DNA from 2 places in the Rheinheimera sp. NSM genome. Region 1 is predicted to be linked to the other one. Evidence: predicted binding sites of a transcription regulator. Region 1 holds the regulator's gene; the other holds the start of a gene.

Region 1 (7,915 bases):
TTGCTACCATTATGCGCTTAGCGCTGAATGTAGCCAGTACCCGGGTGGTGTTGCTTGAGGGCCACAACGGTGGCGATGCTGCCGGTAAAGTTATCGAGGCCTTTGGCTCTGTGGTTATCGGCGGTAACTATGCTGTTGGTATAGTGGTGTTCTTAATTTTAATCATCATCAACTTTGTGGTAGTAACCAAAGGTGCCGGCCGTATTGCTGAAGTATCAGCCCGCTTTACCCTTGATGCGATGCCCGGCAAGCAGATGGCGATTGACGCCGATTTAAACTCCGGTCTGATTACTCAGGAAGATGCGCGCAAACGCCGTGATGAAGTAACCAGTGAAGCCGACTTTTACGGCTCGATGGACGGTGCCAGTAAATTTGTGAAAGGCGATGCCATCGCCGGTATCGTTATTTTGGTGATCAACCTGGTAGGCGGTTTGTTTATCGGCATGATCCAGCACGGCTTATCGTTTGGCCAGGCAATGGAGATTTATACCCTGCTGACCATTGGTGATGGTCTGGTGGCGCAAATACCGGCACTGCTGCTGTCTATCGGTACTGCCATTATCGTTACGCGGCAGAACAAGTCGGAAAATATGGGCGAGCAAATGACCGCTCAGCTGGGTAACAAACAAGTGTTGTTTGTCGCCACCGGCGTACTGACCTTAATGGGTATTGTGCCCGGCATGCCGCATTTTGCCTTTTTAACCTTAGCTGCCGTGGTAGGCGGCATGGCTTATCTGATGCATAAGCGCGGCCAGCAGCAACAGGCTGAATTGGTAAGCCGTAACACGGCAGAATTAACGCCGGTAGAGTCGGGTGTCGTAAAAGAAATTGGTTGGGATGATGTGCAGGGCGTCGATACCATTGGCCTTGAGGTGGGTTACCGCTTGATCCCACTGGTAGATAAAGCCCAGGGCGGCGAACTGTTAAGCCGCATCAAAGGCGTACGGAAAAAACTGTCGCAAGAGCTGGGCTTTCTTATCCCGGCTGTACACATCCGCGATAATCTGGACCTGGAACCTAACAGCTACCGGATGACCTTAATGGGGGTAACCAGTGGCGAGGGCGAGCTGCGCCACGACAACGAACTGGCGATTAACCCGGGCCAGGTATTTGGCACGGTAAAAGGTGTGGCTACCAAAGACCCGGCCTTTGGCCTGGACGCGGTATGGATAGCCAAAGATCAGCGCGAGCACGCGCAAACACTGGGTTACACCGTAGTAGATGCGGCAACTGTGGTGGCGACACATTTAAGCCAGATTTTAACCAATCATGCTGCCAGCTTGTTGGGGCATGAAGAGGTGCAGAACCTGCTGGATATGCTGGCAAAACATTCACCCAAACTGGTAGAAGGCCTGGTGCCGGACACGCTGGCATTAACCACTGTCGTTAAAGTGCTGCAAAACCTGCTGCAGGAAGGTGTGCCTATCCGTGATATGCGCACCATAGTGCAAACCCTGGTGGAATACGGAGCCAAGAGCCAGGATGTGGATGTGTTAACCGCCGCCTGTCGTATTGCGCTGCGCCGCTTGATCGTGCAGGAAGTAGGCGGCAGCCGTAAAGAAATCCCGGTTATTACCTTTGCGCCGGAGCTGGAGCAAATGCTGCATCAGTCGATGCAGGCGGCCGGCAACGATGGCGCGGGCATTGAACCGGGCCTGGCCGATCGCATTCAGCAATCGCTGCAGGACGCGCATCAAAACCAGGAACTGAGCGGTGACAGCGCCGTATTGTTAACGTCAGGAATTTTACGCTCAGTTATGGCACGATTCGTGAAGTACACCATACCAGGGTTGCGGGTATTGTCCTATCAGGAAATACCCGACGATAAACAAATTCGTATTGTCAGCGTTATTGGCCAGGCAAACTAGGAGTTAACTGATGAAAATCAAACGCTTTGTGGCAAAAGATATGCGTACTGCCTTAACCGAGGTAAAAGAGTTCCTTGGTCCTGACGCCATTATTTTGTCAAATAAAAAAGTGGCCGGTGGCGTGGAAATTGTTGCGGCGATTGATCATGATGCCGCAGCTGCCGTTAAAGCAGCGCCGGCAGTGGAAAAACGTGCTGAGCCGCGCTTTGCCGTAACGGTAGCCGACGATGATAACCAGATTAATACCGCTGAGTCTGATAGCGCCGCTGAAGCGCCGGCCGACTCACTAAAAGCCCTGCTGGCACGGCAGATGATTAAGCAGCAGGTGAATGCTCAGACAGCAGCTAAACCACAAGCACAGCAACAAGCGCCGCGTAGCGCACAGTTTGAGCGTCAAACTTCCGGCGTGGCACAGGGTGTTAGCAGCGTGCAGCTGACCGAGATCAGCAAGCAGCAGGAGCAACAAGCTAAATTAGTGCAGCAGCAAATGGATGCAATGCGCAACGAGATGCTGTCGATGCGGCAACTGCTGCAGCATCAGGTATCAGGCTTAATGTGGCAAGACCTGGCACGGCGCGAACCGGTACGGGCTTTGGTGATAGAGAACTTACAACAATTGGGGTTGTCTGAGCAGGTAGCCGATCAACTGGCGTGTTTTATGCCGGAAGAGCTAAACAGTGCAGATGCGTGGGATGCAGCATTGGAATTGTTAGCCGGGCAGCTTAGCACCACCAATGACGATATTTTACGCCGTGGCGGCCTGATTGCGCTGGTAGGGCCCACCGGGGTGGGCAAAACCACTACTGTCGCCAAATTAGCGGCTGAGTTTGCCAAGCGGCACGGCGCCGACCAGGTCGCGCTTATTACCACTGACAGCTACCGTATCGGTGCTTATGAGCAATTGGCTACGTTTGGCCGTATTATTGGTTGTCCGGTGAAGCAAGCCAAAGACAGTGACGAGTTAGCGTTGTTAATTAATCAGTTACAACAACGTAAACTGATATTAATCGACACGGCCGGTATGAGTCAGCGTGACGTACGTTTAGCGGAAAAACTTGCCGGTTTGGTGCATAATAGTCGTGTCAAAATAAAAAGTTATCTGGTATTGTCTGCCACAGCGCAGGCTAGGGTTATGCAGGAAAGCGTGACACATTTCAAACGCATACCTTTGTCTGGTTGTATTTTCACCAAACTTGATGAATGCTTAAGCTTAGGTGAAGTCATCAATGTTGCTATTCAGAATGCGTTACCTGTCAGTTACCTGACCAATGGTCAACGCGTACCTGAAGATATAGCAGTTGCCGAGGCCCGCCTTATGGTGCAGCAGGCAGAAAAATTACGAATCGCACACAGTAGTACGGGTCATCAGTGGTATAACGATGAGATGAGCCGCGCGGACGGAACCTATGCATAGTCATGACAATATCGACGATCAAGCCAATGGCCTGAGAAAAATGAATAAGCAGATGGTAAAAGTAATATCAATTACCGGTGGCAAGGGCGGCGTGGGTAAAACCAACGTTACGCTGAATCTTGCCATGGCACTGGCTCAGATGGGCAAAAGAGTGCTGGTGCTGGATGCCGACCTTGGCCTGGCCAATTGTGACGTTATGTTGGGCCTTAGAGTAGAAAAAAACCTGTCGCATGTATTGGCAGGTGACGTCGGGCTTGACGACATTATTATTGACGGCCCCTTCGGCATCAAAATTATCCCCGCTACATCCGGCTCGCAAAATATGACCGAGCTGGCACCGGCAGAGCATGCCGGCCTTATCCGCGCTTTCAGTGAATTAAAAACCCCGGTAGATGTATTACTGGTGGATACGGCAGCCGGTATTTCCGACATGGTATTAAGCTTTTCCCGCGCATCCCAGGATGTGATGGTGGTGGTATGTGATGAGCCCTCATCGATTACCGATGCTTATGCACTGATGAAAATTCTCAGTCGCGATCATGGGGTGGAAAAATTCAAAATTGTCGCCAATATGGTGCGTAGTTTAAAAGAAGGCCAGGAGCTGTTTGCCAAATTAACCCGCGTAACCGATCGTTTTCTTGATATAAGTCTGGAATTGGTCGCTACTATCCCGTACGACGAAAACGTACGCAAAGCTGCGCGTAAGCAAAAAGGCTTTGTCGAAGCGTTTCCGAAGACACCGGCCAGCATGGCAATTAAAAGCCTGGCATTAAAAGCCGGCAAGTGGCCACTACCGGCAACGGCATCCGGCCATTTGGAGTTTTTTCTGGAGCAATTGGTGCAGCCTCAGGTTGATCGGGGGATCGCGTGAACAGTAAAGTTGCAGCTTATGGCGGTGTTGACCATATGCAGCAGTTGGTCGAACGTCACGCGCCTTTGGTTAAACGTATCGCTTACCATTTAATGGCAAGGTTACCCGCCAGCGTGCTGGCCGACGACCTTATTCAGTCCGGTATGATTGGCCTGATTGAAGCGGCAAAGAATTTTGACGGCAGCAAAGGGGCCAGCTTTGAAACCTTCGCCGGCATCCGTATCCGCGGTGCCATGCTCGATGAGATGCGCCGTGGTGATTGGACACCACGCTCGGTACATCGTAATGCCAGATTGATAGCGGAAACCATCGCCGGGCTGGAAGCTGAATATGGTCGTGATATTAAAGATACAGAAGTTGCTGAAAAACTTGATATATCTATAGATGAATACCATCATATGCTTAACGATATCAGTAGCGGCAGAGTTATTGGTATTGAAGACCTCGGGATTTCGGCAGATGTATTGGTAACATCCGGTGATACAGACAGTGATCATTTGTATGAAACCCAGGCAAATGAAACTTTCCACCAGGATTTAGCGAAAACAATCAGTAATTTACCTGAGCGTGAAGCATTAGTACTTTCGCTGTATTATAATGACGAGCTAAACTTGAAAGAGATCGGGGCTGTGCTGAATGTCAGTGAGTCCAGGATTAGTCAAATTCATAGTCAGGCATTAATCAGGTTAAAAGCCAGAATGCAGGATTGGTTGTAACCTATTCTGAGATAACAATAATATCTCGTCGGAGGGGATTTTGGATAAAAACATGAAGATTCTTGTGGTAGATGATTTTTCAACCATGAGACGAATTATAAAAAACCTGTTGCGTGACCTTGGCTTTACGAATGTGTCTGAAGCAGACGATGGCAGCACTGCCTTGCCTATGCTGCAAAACGGTGACTTTGATTTTGTGGTAACAGACTGGAATATGCCCGGCATGCAGGGAATAGACTTGTTGCGTGCTATCCGTGCTGATGCCAAGTTAAAGCATATCCCGGTGCTGATGGTAACGGCAGAAGCAAAGAAAGAACAAATCATCGCTGCGGCTCAGGCCGGCGTAAACGGTTATATCGTCAAACCCTTTACTGCAGCCACGCTGCAAGAGAAGTTAGCTAAAGTATTTGAACGCATCGGCTAACCGTAACTGACAAAGGAGCATAGCCATGTCTGCAATTACGGCGCCTTTAATTTCTCTGGACCAGGCCCGGGAGCTGGTACAGCTGTTGGAAATGGGTGAGCATGACTCTGCCAACGAATTGGTACAGCAACTGGCTGTGCCGGGTTCATCAGAGTTATTTGCGGAAGTAGGTAAGTTAACACGCCAGCTGCATGACTCGTTAAAAAATTTCCAGATAGACCCCTCACTGAACAACCTGCTTGAAGAAGATATTCCGGACGCGAAAAAACGGCTTAATCATGTTATCGATATGACCGAGCAGGCTGCTAACCGTACTATGGATGCGGTAGAGTCGTGCTTACCCATTGCAGACCAAATCAGCCAGAAACTGGGCAGTATTCAGCCGCAGTGGCAAAAGCTGATGCAACGGCAAATGCAACTGGGCGAGTTTAAATCGTTATGTCATAACCTCGATGCGTTTTTTCAGCAAGCCAGTGGTGATTCCAATACGCTGAACTCGTTGCTAACCGACGTGTTAATGGCACAAGATTATCAGGATTTAACCGGCCAGATTTTGCGCCGTGTTATTGAACTGGTGCGTGAAGTTGAAGAAAGTCTGATTGGTTTGTTAACCGCGTTTGGCCAATCAAGTTTGATGGTGCAGTCTGCTGAAGCGAAACCTGCAAAAAGTAAGCCCAAGGCACATGAAGCGGAAGGGCCTATTATTGATGCAGCAGAGCGTGATGATGTGGTCAGCGGTCAGGATGACGTCGATGATTTGTTATCCAGTTTAGGTTTTTAACAGAGGTGTCATTGCATGAGCTTTGATATGGACGAAGATATACTGCAGGACTTTCTGGTTGAAGCCGGTGAAATCCTCGAATTACTGCAGGAGCAACTGGTAGAGCTGGAGAATAATCCGGACGATGCTAACTTGCTCAATGCAATTTTCCGTGGTTTCCATACGGTAAAAGGCGGCGCCGGTTTCCTGTCATTAACTGAGCTGGTTGACGCCTGCCATGGTGCTGAAAACGTGTTCGACATTCTGCGCACCGGTAAACGCCGCGTTACGCCTGAGCTGATGGACGTTATTCTGCAGTCACTCGACAGCATCAACGAAATGTTTGTTGAAGTGCAAAATCGTCAACCGTTAACTCCTGCATCTCCCGCCATACTTGAAGCTTTACACCATTACAGCGAACCGGAGTCGGCGTCAAACCCGGCACCTGTTGTCGCTAAAGCTGCACCTGCATCTGCGCCGGTAGAGCCAGAGCCGGCTGCGTCATCGTCCGGTGGCAGTGTCGACGATATTACCGAAGAAGAATTTGAACGCATGATGGATGAGCTGCACGGCAAAAAAGGCGGCGCAGCCGCCAGCCCTGCACCCGCCGTTGAGGTAGCAAGCTCGTCCGGCAGCGAAGATATTACTGATGATGAGTTTGAATCTATTCTGGATCAGCTGCATGGTAAAGGCTCATTTATTCCGGATAGCGCCGCTGCAGCAACAGATAAAACGGCTGCGGCACCTGCGGCAACGTCCGGCGCGGCAGCGAAGAAATCTGATGACGAAATAGACGATGCAGAATTTGAAGCCCTACTGGATCAATTACACGGCAAAGGTAAAGCCCCGGTAGAAGTGGCTAAGCCAGCCGCAGCATCAGCGCCGGCTGCAACTGCACCGGCTAAAACGGCGGTTGCTGAAACGAAGGCCGCGCCGGCGGCGGCTCCGGTAGCAGCCGATAAAGCAGCGGCTGCGCAGCAAGCCGCTCAGGTAGAGACCACAGTGCGGGTTGATACCAAGCGGCTGGATCAGATCATGAACATGGTCGGTGAGCTGGTGTTAGTGCGTAACCGCCTGGTCAGTTTATCCACTACGGCGCAAAATGAAGAAATGAGCAAAGCCATTTCTAATCTGGATGTGGTTACCGCCGATATCCAGGGTGCGGTGATGAAAACGCGGATGCAACCGATTAAAAAAGTATTTGGTCGTTTCCCCCGGGTGGTACGTGACTTAGCGCGCTCACTGCAAAAAGACATTGAGCTGGTATTAGAAGGTGAAGAAACGGATCTTGATAAAAACCTGGTAGAAGCGCTGGCCGATCCTTTAGTGCATTTGGTGCGCAACTCGGTAGACCATGGTATTGAGATGCCAGAGGTGCGGCAAAAAGCCGGTAAAAACCGTACCGGTACAGTTAAATTAGCTGCGGCCCAAGCCGGTGACCATATTTTGCTGACTATCCATGATGACGGCGCCGGTATGGATCCGGAAAAACTCAAAGGTATTGCCATTAAGCGCGGTATCCTCGATACCGATGCGGCCGCCAGAATGTCGGACACAGAAGCCTTTAACCTGATTTTCGCGCCGGGTTTTTCTACTAAAGAGCAAATTTCTGACATCTCCGGCCGCGGTGTCGGCATGGACGTGGTAAAAACCAAGATCACCCAATTAAACGGTACTGTGCACATTCACTCCAAAATGGGTGAGGGCACCTTACTGGAAATTAAAGTACCGCTGACCCTGGCGATATTGCCAACCCTGATGGTTATTGTCGGCAAGCAAACCTTTGCCTTACCGCTGGCCGGCGTCAGTGAAATATTCCATCTGGACTTAAACAAAACCAACGTTGTTGACGGTCAGTTAAC
Region 2 (7,915 bases), on a different contig from region 1:
GTGGCATGAAGTTTATTCCTCATGGCAATACAGAGGTATTTTTCTCTGGTGATATTTTACTGGTGCGCGCGACAGGCCCTTTTATCTTGAGGCTATCATTGAATGCAGTGAAATCATTTAAAATTTAATAATAAAGATTAACATTTGTCTAAAATATTGTTCTTGGTAGGGTTTAATTCTTAAAATGTGTTGATGTGGAGGCTTGGTAGGGTTGTTAAATAAAAAATTGGTGTTGAGAGATTTTTCTTTCTTAAATTTAAGTTGTTTTTATGTGGGTTGCATTAAGATGTGGAAGCGCTGCGATGGCTAAAGTTGACTTTAAGATATACTTTATTAATAGGGTTTGGTTAGCTGTTATTGTGTTGGCTGTTTTTGGTCTGCTTGTTTCAGCAATGAGGTCGTACACTCTGGGTGGCTGAGAGGTATTCTGTATTCATTTGTTTTTCGCTTTTTTTCTTTTAACTTTATTTTTAATAAAGCCAAAAATAAAGTTAAATATACAAGTGTATTTTTTATATGGTTTGCTAGTGTTGATAGGTGTGGTGGGTGTTGTTAATTATGGTATGTTAGGTGCCGGAATGCACTGGTTGATTTCATCGGTATTTTTTCTGTCATTGTTAAGACCTCATAATGTTAAAGTAATTTACTCAACATTTATTGCAATATTGCTGTTGAGTTCCATTGCTTTCTTTCACTTTTTTGATAACGCGACAATTGAGCTAAGTAAATTAATTGCATCACCATTAAATTGGTTGGGTACCCTTCTGCCTATAGTCAGTTTTAACTTTATTTTTATCATGGCTTTTACCTCTGCATATGAAAAAATTAGGCAGCTAATATCAAAAATAGAAAGCCAGAACGTGGAAATTGAAAAACTTGCAAACTATGATGAGCTTACCGGAGCGGCAACTCTTCGCCTGGCGAAGGAGAAAGTCTTTTCAGCAGTTGAGTTAGCCAAAAGAAACACCAAAGCCGTAGGCATTATTTACATTGATCTGGATGGATTTAAGTCTATAAATGACAACTATGGTCACGATGCTGGTGATACAGTTTTAAAAGGCGTTAGTTATAAAATAACCAATGAACTCAGAAGCTCAGACTGCCTTTGTCGTATTGGAGGGGATGAGTTTTTAGTAATTCTCGCTGAAATTGGCAATGAGGAGCAGTTAAGGGTAGTAGCTAAAAAGTTAATTTCGACAATCAGCACTCCAATTACGTATAGAAATACTGAGTTACATGTTTCAGCAAGTATGGGGCTCTCTTCTTTTCCTGAAAGCGGTAATTCTTTCGATAGGCTCATAAGCGTCGCCGATACTAATATGTACATTGCAAAAAAAGAAGGGAAAAACAGGTTTTATCCATTGTAGGTTTTTCCACCGCTCAGATTAGGGTGTGCATCATATTTCATTGGCATCAGATTTAGCAGGAGTCCGTGTAGCTTAACCAAAGCTTGCATGCTGTGGTTAACTGCTTTTTTCACCATCAGTACTGTTATCCGTATTGTCATTATCGTCAGCAGCAGGCGGGTTAGTTGCCATCTCCAGCATTTTTTCACGGAAGCTGGTTAACCCCTGCATTACCAGGCCGTAGGTTTTATCGACGCCACTTTCTACTTCGCCTTCATACACTTTTAAGCCTTTCAGAATATCTTTAGCATCGTTAAAGCCGGTTTCAATACCACCGCCGATGATGCCGAGAAATTTATCCAGTGTTTCCTCTTCTGATGCGCCCGGGTTCAGCTCTTTATAGCGGCTGTAAAAACCGGTAGCAAAGGCAACGATGCGATCTGCGGTGGCCTCGGGTGAGGTATCAATGCCGGAGTCATAGATTTTTTGCGCGGCGTTTTCGCCCAGTACCGGTTCCAGTTCGGCGTTAATGCCTTCCAGTGCGGTTTTGTAGAGTAAGCTGAGCGAGTCGTTATTGCTGCGCAGCGACACCTGCTCGTTGGCGCGCAAAATAGCGGTGTTTTGCGCCTGTTTAGCCTGGGCCGCCATATCTTTAATACCGCGGTTATCGTCAGTTTTTTGCGTCGCGGGATTTTGTTTGGCCGCGCCGGCGTTATTAGCCGTAACGTTAGCTGAGGTGTTACCGGAAGAAATACTCATAGGATGCTCCTGAAATAGTGGCTTTAGTATAGCCCGTTACCGGTTATCGGCTGCAGCCGGCTAAACTTTAGCCAAAATTTCACTTTTTCTGCCGGTGGCGGTTGCTGCGCGGGCGGCTAACTCGTTTGTGTGCAGAAATAGCTTTATACTGGCGGCCATTGGCAACAGCTAAACTGATAAACCAAGGCCCTGCGTTGTGATCGAGTATAAAAGCCCGGCGTTTTACCGTACCACTTTTGCTCTGTGTTTAGCGGCAATGGTGGTGTTTGCTAATTTGCATTTGCTGCAGCCTTTATTGCCGGTGCTTAGCCGCGAGTTTGGCTTAACACCGTTACAAACCAGCTGGACCTATACCATTGGTACCTTATGCCTGGGCTTGTCGCTGCTGGTGTATGCTGCGTTATCCGATGCGCGCGGGCGCAAGAATATTCTGTTGCTAACGCTTATTGGTATGACGCTCAGTACCCTGGCGCTGACTCAGGTAGAGAGCTATGGCGCTTTATTGTTTTGGCGCGCGCTGCAGGGTATTTTTCTCGGTGGCCTGCCGGCAGTAGCGATTGCTTATATGGGCGAAGAGTACAGTAAACCGGCGCTGGTTGCGGCAGTGGGGTTTTATATCAGTGCCAATTCGTTAGGCGGCATCAGCGGGCGTTTAATGGCCGGCGCCCTGGCCGATATTGGCCACTGGCAATGGGTGTTTTGGCCAATGGCAGTGCTTGGCGCATTAAGTTGTTACTTGATTTGGCGCTATTTACCGGCGGCAAAAGGCTTTAGCGCTAAGCCGTTTCGCTTGCGTCAGGCGCTGGCTGATAACCTGTTTCATTTACGTCAGCCGCTGTTATTGCTTACTTATCTGATTGGCGGCCTGAGCTTTTTTATCTTTTTAAACCAATATACCTATATTGCCTTTGTGCTGTCGGATGCACCCTATAATTTGTCCAGCTTCTGGATTGGCCTGCTGTTTATCACTTATTTTACCGGTACCATCGGTTCGGCCATTTCCGGCAAGGTAGCGCTTAAACTGCCGGTACCGCTGGCGATGGCGCTGGGGGTGTTGATTTTAATGCTGGGCACCTTACTTACCCTGGGCAGCAGTTTATGGCTGATTGTCTGCGGCTTTTTTATTAATGCCTTTGGTTTTTTCTTATGCCATTCGCTGGCCAGCAGTTGGGTGAACCAGTGTGCCAGCCGCGCTAAAGCCAGTGCCAGTGCACTGTATTTGGTATTTTATTATGTTGGCGCCAGCACAGGTGGCCTGTATTTGCAGCCGTTTTGGCACTGGTTGCAGTGGCAGGGCGTGGTAGTGGGGGCCTTGTTAATGTACGGCGTTACCTTAATGCTGTGCCTGTGGTTGTGGCAGCGCGCCAGGCTGGCGCAGCTATGTTAAACCGGCGCTGTTGTGCTAAGCAGTTGTGTTAGCTCAGCTTTACTCAGCTCGCGCAGCCGGGCAACAGCCAGCCCGCTCAGCTGCAAATTAAGCAAACACTCTGTGTCCGGTTGTGCTATGTGGTTGCCGTGCTGTGTAGTAATTTAAGTGGCTAATGGTAACCGATATGACGCAAACAAATCATCAGCTTGTAACATAGCCAGGGCAAAGTGGGCAGGCCTGTTCAGGCAAATCTGTTCCTCCAGTGCTTAACATTTGCCGGATCTGTGTATCCGGCCTTTTTTTGCCGGCAATTTCATAAAACGGTCGCACTTTTGTAACATAACTGACATTGACCGGCGTCATACTGCGTGCCGTTACACCTTCCTTCCTGGATTATTATTCACTATTTAGTGGCGGGAGCCTGGCTCCCGGTTTTCTTTTTTACCCTGCTTATAAAAAATATCAGCGCCGTTTAAACCTTTCGCTATACGCTATCGACTAACCTGACAATAGCAACAATAACACCAGCCAATTAAGGGCGTTTATGGCAATGGAGCTTGCGCAAGCAATCGCAGCGGCAAAAAACGGCGATAAGCAGGCGTTTTACAGTGTGTATCAGCAGTTTATCGGCAGGGTATATGCGGTGTGTTGGCGCCTGCTGGCGAATAAACAAAAAGCCGAGGATGCCAGCCAGGAAGTGTTTATTAAGGTATGGCAACAGCTGCCGGGCTTTCGCGGCGACAGCAGCTTTGCTACCTGGCTGCACAGTATCGCTACCCGTACGGCCATCGACTTATGGCGCCAGGAAAAGTACCTGCGTTTAACCGACAGCAGTGATGAGCAGCCAGAGCTGAGCGAGCAAAGCGTAGCCTGCAGCAGTGACGATGCGCCGTTAGAGCAGGCAATACAGCGTTTACCGCCCCAGGCCAGAGCTGTATTTGTGCTGTTTGCGCTGGAAGGTTATCAGCACCGGGAAATTGCCGCCCTGCTGGGTATCGCAGAGGGTACCTCTAAAGCGCAGTATTTTCGGGCCAGACAATTGTTACAGGAGTGGTTAGCTGATGAATGAACAACAACTTGACCAGGCTATTAACCGCCTGACACAGCAAATTACCCCGCAGCGTGATCTGTGGCCGGAGCTTGAAAGCCGGCTTACTGCACGCAGCACTGCAGATAAGCCACGACTGTGGCAATGGGGCTCCGCTGCCATGCTGGGCCTGGTCAGTTTAATTGGCTGGCAACTGGCGTTGTTACCCGCAGCACCAGGCGGCAACCAGGCCAGTATGCCCACTGCCGAGCTGATGCTGCTACAGGTGTACGAGCAACAAAAAGCCACCCAACTCAGCCAGGTAGTGGCGGTAAGTGAGGGCTTTGATAACTGGCAGCAACAATTAACGCATTGGGACCAGGCCATAGCGCAGGTACGCCAGGCATTACAATTTTATCCGGATGAACCGCAGCTGTTAGCGCAGTTGCAAAGCTTATATCAACAGCAGCTCAGCTTTATTCAAAAGGCCACACTGCAACAACCTTTAATAATCAGTTAGGAGAGTAGCATGCAAACAGCAACCCAAACCCGGCTAACCGGCCTTGCAGCATTAGTACTACTGGCCGCCAGCCAACTGGCCTGGGCCGATGCGCGTGAAGCCGTTAACGAAAACCGTACCGTAACGGCGAATGAAAAAATTTACATTGAAGTAATGAGCGGTGAAATCAGCATTAAAGCCGTGAGCAGCGCTAAGTTCAGCGTGAGCGGCAAACTGGATGAAAAAGCCACCGGCTATACGCTGGATTCAAAAGACGGTTTTACCCGGTTTGAAATGACCATGCCACGCCAGGTGAATTATAATTGGAAAGACAAAGCCAATGCTGCAGAGCTGCGTTTTGAAGTGCCGGTGGGCGCCAGCGTGGAGTTTAAGGGCGTAAACGGCAATGTTAGCGTAAACGGTATTCACGGTAGCAGCCAGATCAGCACGGTAAACGGCGACATTGATGCTTCTGAGTTACGTAACAGCGTGAAACTGAGCACGGTAAACGGCGAAATTAAAGTTAAAGCGGCCAGCGGCAAGGTAGAGTTGAGCTCGGTTAACGGCAAAATAAACGACGAAGGCTCCAAAGGCCGACTGAGCTATGACGTGGTAAACGGCAAAATTAAAGTCAAAAGCAGCGCTGAAGAAATCAGCGTAAGCACGGTAAACGGCGATGCCGAGCTGGAGCTAAACGGCACTAAACAGCTGAAACTAAGCACGGTAAACGGCGAAATTGAAACCAAACTAAGCGGCGTAACTAATCCGCGTGTTAACGGCAGCAGCGTAAGCGGCGACATTGAATTAAAGCTGGATGCTAATGTCAGCGCGCGGTTTGATATTAAAGCCTCAGCCGGTGGCAGCATTAAAAACAAGCTGAGCAATGATAAAGCCAATAAAGCCAAATACGGTCCGGCCCGCAGCCTGCAGTTCACCTCGGGCAGTGGTGATGGCAGTGTAGAGCTAAGCACAGTAAGCGGTGATGTCGAGCTGGATAAGTTATAAGGTACGCTAATACGTTGTGTTGCTCAAACAAGCAAAGGCTGCGATAGCAGCCTTTGTATTTACAAAGGAATGAATATGAAAAATCTGATTCTACTGCTGGGGCTCGTACTTATTGCGTTTGGCTTTCAGGCCGCTGCGGCTGATGCTAAGAAAATTTTGCTCGTGGCTTCAAATCTTGAGGATATGGGCGACCCCGAAAAGCACGATGCCAGAAATAACCTGTGGGAATACGCGCCGCCGTACCATGTTTTTGTGTCCCATGGTTATAGTGTCGACTTTGCCTCTCCTGATGGAGGCTCAGTACCGTTTATGCTGGACCCCTCAGGTATCAGCAGCTACACGATAAAATATGAAGGGTTTTTAGATAAGGCGAATAGTTCATTGGCACCGGCGCAGGTTAACGCTGCAGATTACGCAGCTGTTTATATCGGTGGTGGCTATGGCACCTTGTTCGATGTGGCGGCAAATCAGGCGCTGTTGGATATTATCGCCGCTGTGTACCAAAACGGCGGAGTAATAGGCAGCAGTGGGCACGGCGCCGGCGCTTTTGCCAATGTAAAGCTGCGTAACGGCAAGTTTTTGGTGCAGGGCAAGCGCGTGGCAGGTTTCCCTGACGCTACGGAGAAAGAAAAAGCCTGGGCGAAGCAGGGCAGCTTACTGCCGTTTTTGGTTGAAGCACAGCTGCGCAAAAATGGCGCAGTTATAATTAACAAAGACAATATTGCCGATAAGCATGATGTGATTATTGACCAGCGCATTGTCTCGACCATGTTTTTGCCATCAGCTGCCCTGGTAGCAAAAGAAATGCTTATCTTGCTGGAGCAAGACAGCAAGCTGGCGGGAGCCCGGGGCGCGGGTTCAGACCTTGAATGGTAAATTTTTAATCAGGTTTATTGATGAATATTAAAAGTGTAAATAAAGCAGAGCACCAAAGGCTTATTGAAATTTGGGAAGCGTCTGTTAGGGCAACGCACGATTTTTTATCTGAAGAATATTTGCAGCAACTTAAGCCCCTTATTCTTGAGCAGTATTTTGATGCTGTTAACTTAACCTGCGCTAAAACCAGTACCGGTGAGATAGTCGGGTTTTGTGGTGTGTATGATGGCAATATTGAAATGCTGTTTATCGCACCGGAAATGCGCGGCCAGGGTATCGGCGCTTTGCTGGCGTCTCATGCTATTACCGCGCAGGGCGCGACAAAAGTAGATGTGAACGAGCAGAACCCTCAGGCATTAGGGTTTTACCAACGTATTGGTTTTGCTGTAACCGGGCGCTCGCCAACCGATGGTCAGGGTAAGCCGTATCCGTTGTTGCATATGGCATTACAAAAAATGCAGAAGCCGGCATGGTAGAAAAAACCTCTGCGCAGCATATAGCCCGTAAGTCAGTTTGCTGGCGCATCTATGCATGGGTTATTGTGGTTCAGGCCGTTGGCGCCACTATAGCTACGCTTTATTACGCAGATTATGGTGTTAAAGATGTAGTGGACCTGGCTTTTATTGTGACCGGTGTTATTGGTTTGATGGCATATGCCTACGGTTTACGTATTGGCGCAGCAGGATTCTGGCGGCTATTTCTGCCAATGTTTGTGCTGTGGGATCTGTTTTTCCGGTTGGTCATAATGAAACCGGCCCCAGAGGCCGACAGTGTTTCCCATTACTTACTTTTTTGCGTGCTGTTGCTGTTACTTGTTCCGCAGTACATCGCCATTTACCGCTATCAGCGCGGTTTTGCAAAATATAGCTCTGCGTTAACGACAACTAACTAAGAGGGTGCCGATGCGCCACGCGGTGATCCGTAAGTATTATCAGCAGTACGCAGCGTTAAAAACGATGGCGACTATACTGTTTAGTTTTTACACAACACCTGCTGGTAGTTAAGGTATTAATTTGAGCGCATTTGCAGAAGAT

Evidence for each region. Region 1 encodes FliA, which starts transcription of late flagellar genes. Its sites were predicted from a motif close to GCTAAAGTTNNNNNNNNNNCNGCCGATA; they were not measured.
Region 2: the regulator FliA is predicted to act here: its motif matches at 2,150-2,177, upstream of ACTZWV_RS06610 (DUF5610 domain-containing protein).

The regions. Positions count from the first base shown of each region.
Region 1 covers NZ_JBQTCI010000003.1:285,054-292,968, reverse strand. The annotation lists gene flhA (flagellar biosynthesis protein FlhA) at 1-1,868, shown strand, start outside; gene flhF (flagellar biosynthesis protein FlhF) at 1,879-3,282, shown strand; gene ACTZWV_RS10685 (MinD/ParA family protein) at 3,275-4,153, shown strand; gene ACTZWV_RS10680 (RNA polymerase sigma factor FliA) at 4,150-4,869, shown strand; gene cheY (chemotaxis response regulator CheY) at 4,922-5,293, shown strand; gene ACTZWV_RS10670 (protein phosphatase CheZ) at 5,319-6,074, shown strand; gene ACTZWV_RS10665 (chemotaxis protein CheA) at 6,090-7,915, shown strand, end outside.
Region 2 covers NZ_JBQTCI010000002.1:160,438-168,352, forward strand. The annotation lists gene ACTZWV_RS06605 (GGDEF domain-containing protein) at 438-1,367, shown strand; gene ACTZWV_RS06610 (DUF5610 domain-containing protein) at 1,464-2,105, opposite strand; gene ACTZWV_RS06615 (MFS transporter) at 2,302-3,492, shown strand; gene ACTZWV_RS06620 (RNA polymerase sigma factor) at 4,019-4,543, shown strand; gene ACTZWV_RS06625 (hypothetical protein) at 4,536-5,021, shown strand; gene ACTZWV_RS06630 (DUF4097 family beta strand repeat-containing protein) at 5,031-6,005, shown strand; gene ACTZWV_RS06635 (type 1 glutamine amidotransferase domain-containing protein) at 6,081-6,881, shown strand; gene ACTZWV_RS06640 (acetyltransferase) at 6,902-7,357, shown strand; gene ACTZWV_RS06645 (hypothetical protein) at 7,351-7,773, shown strand; gene ACTZWV_RS06650 (GNAT family N-acetyltransferase) at 7,895-7,915, shown strand, end outside.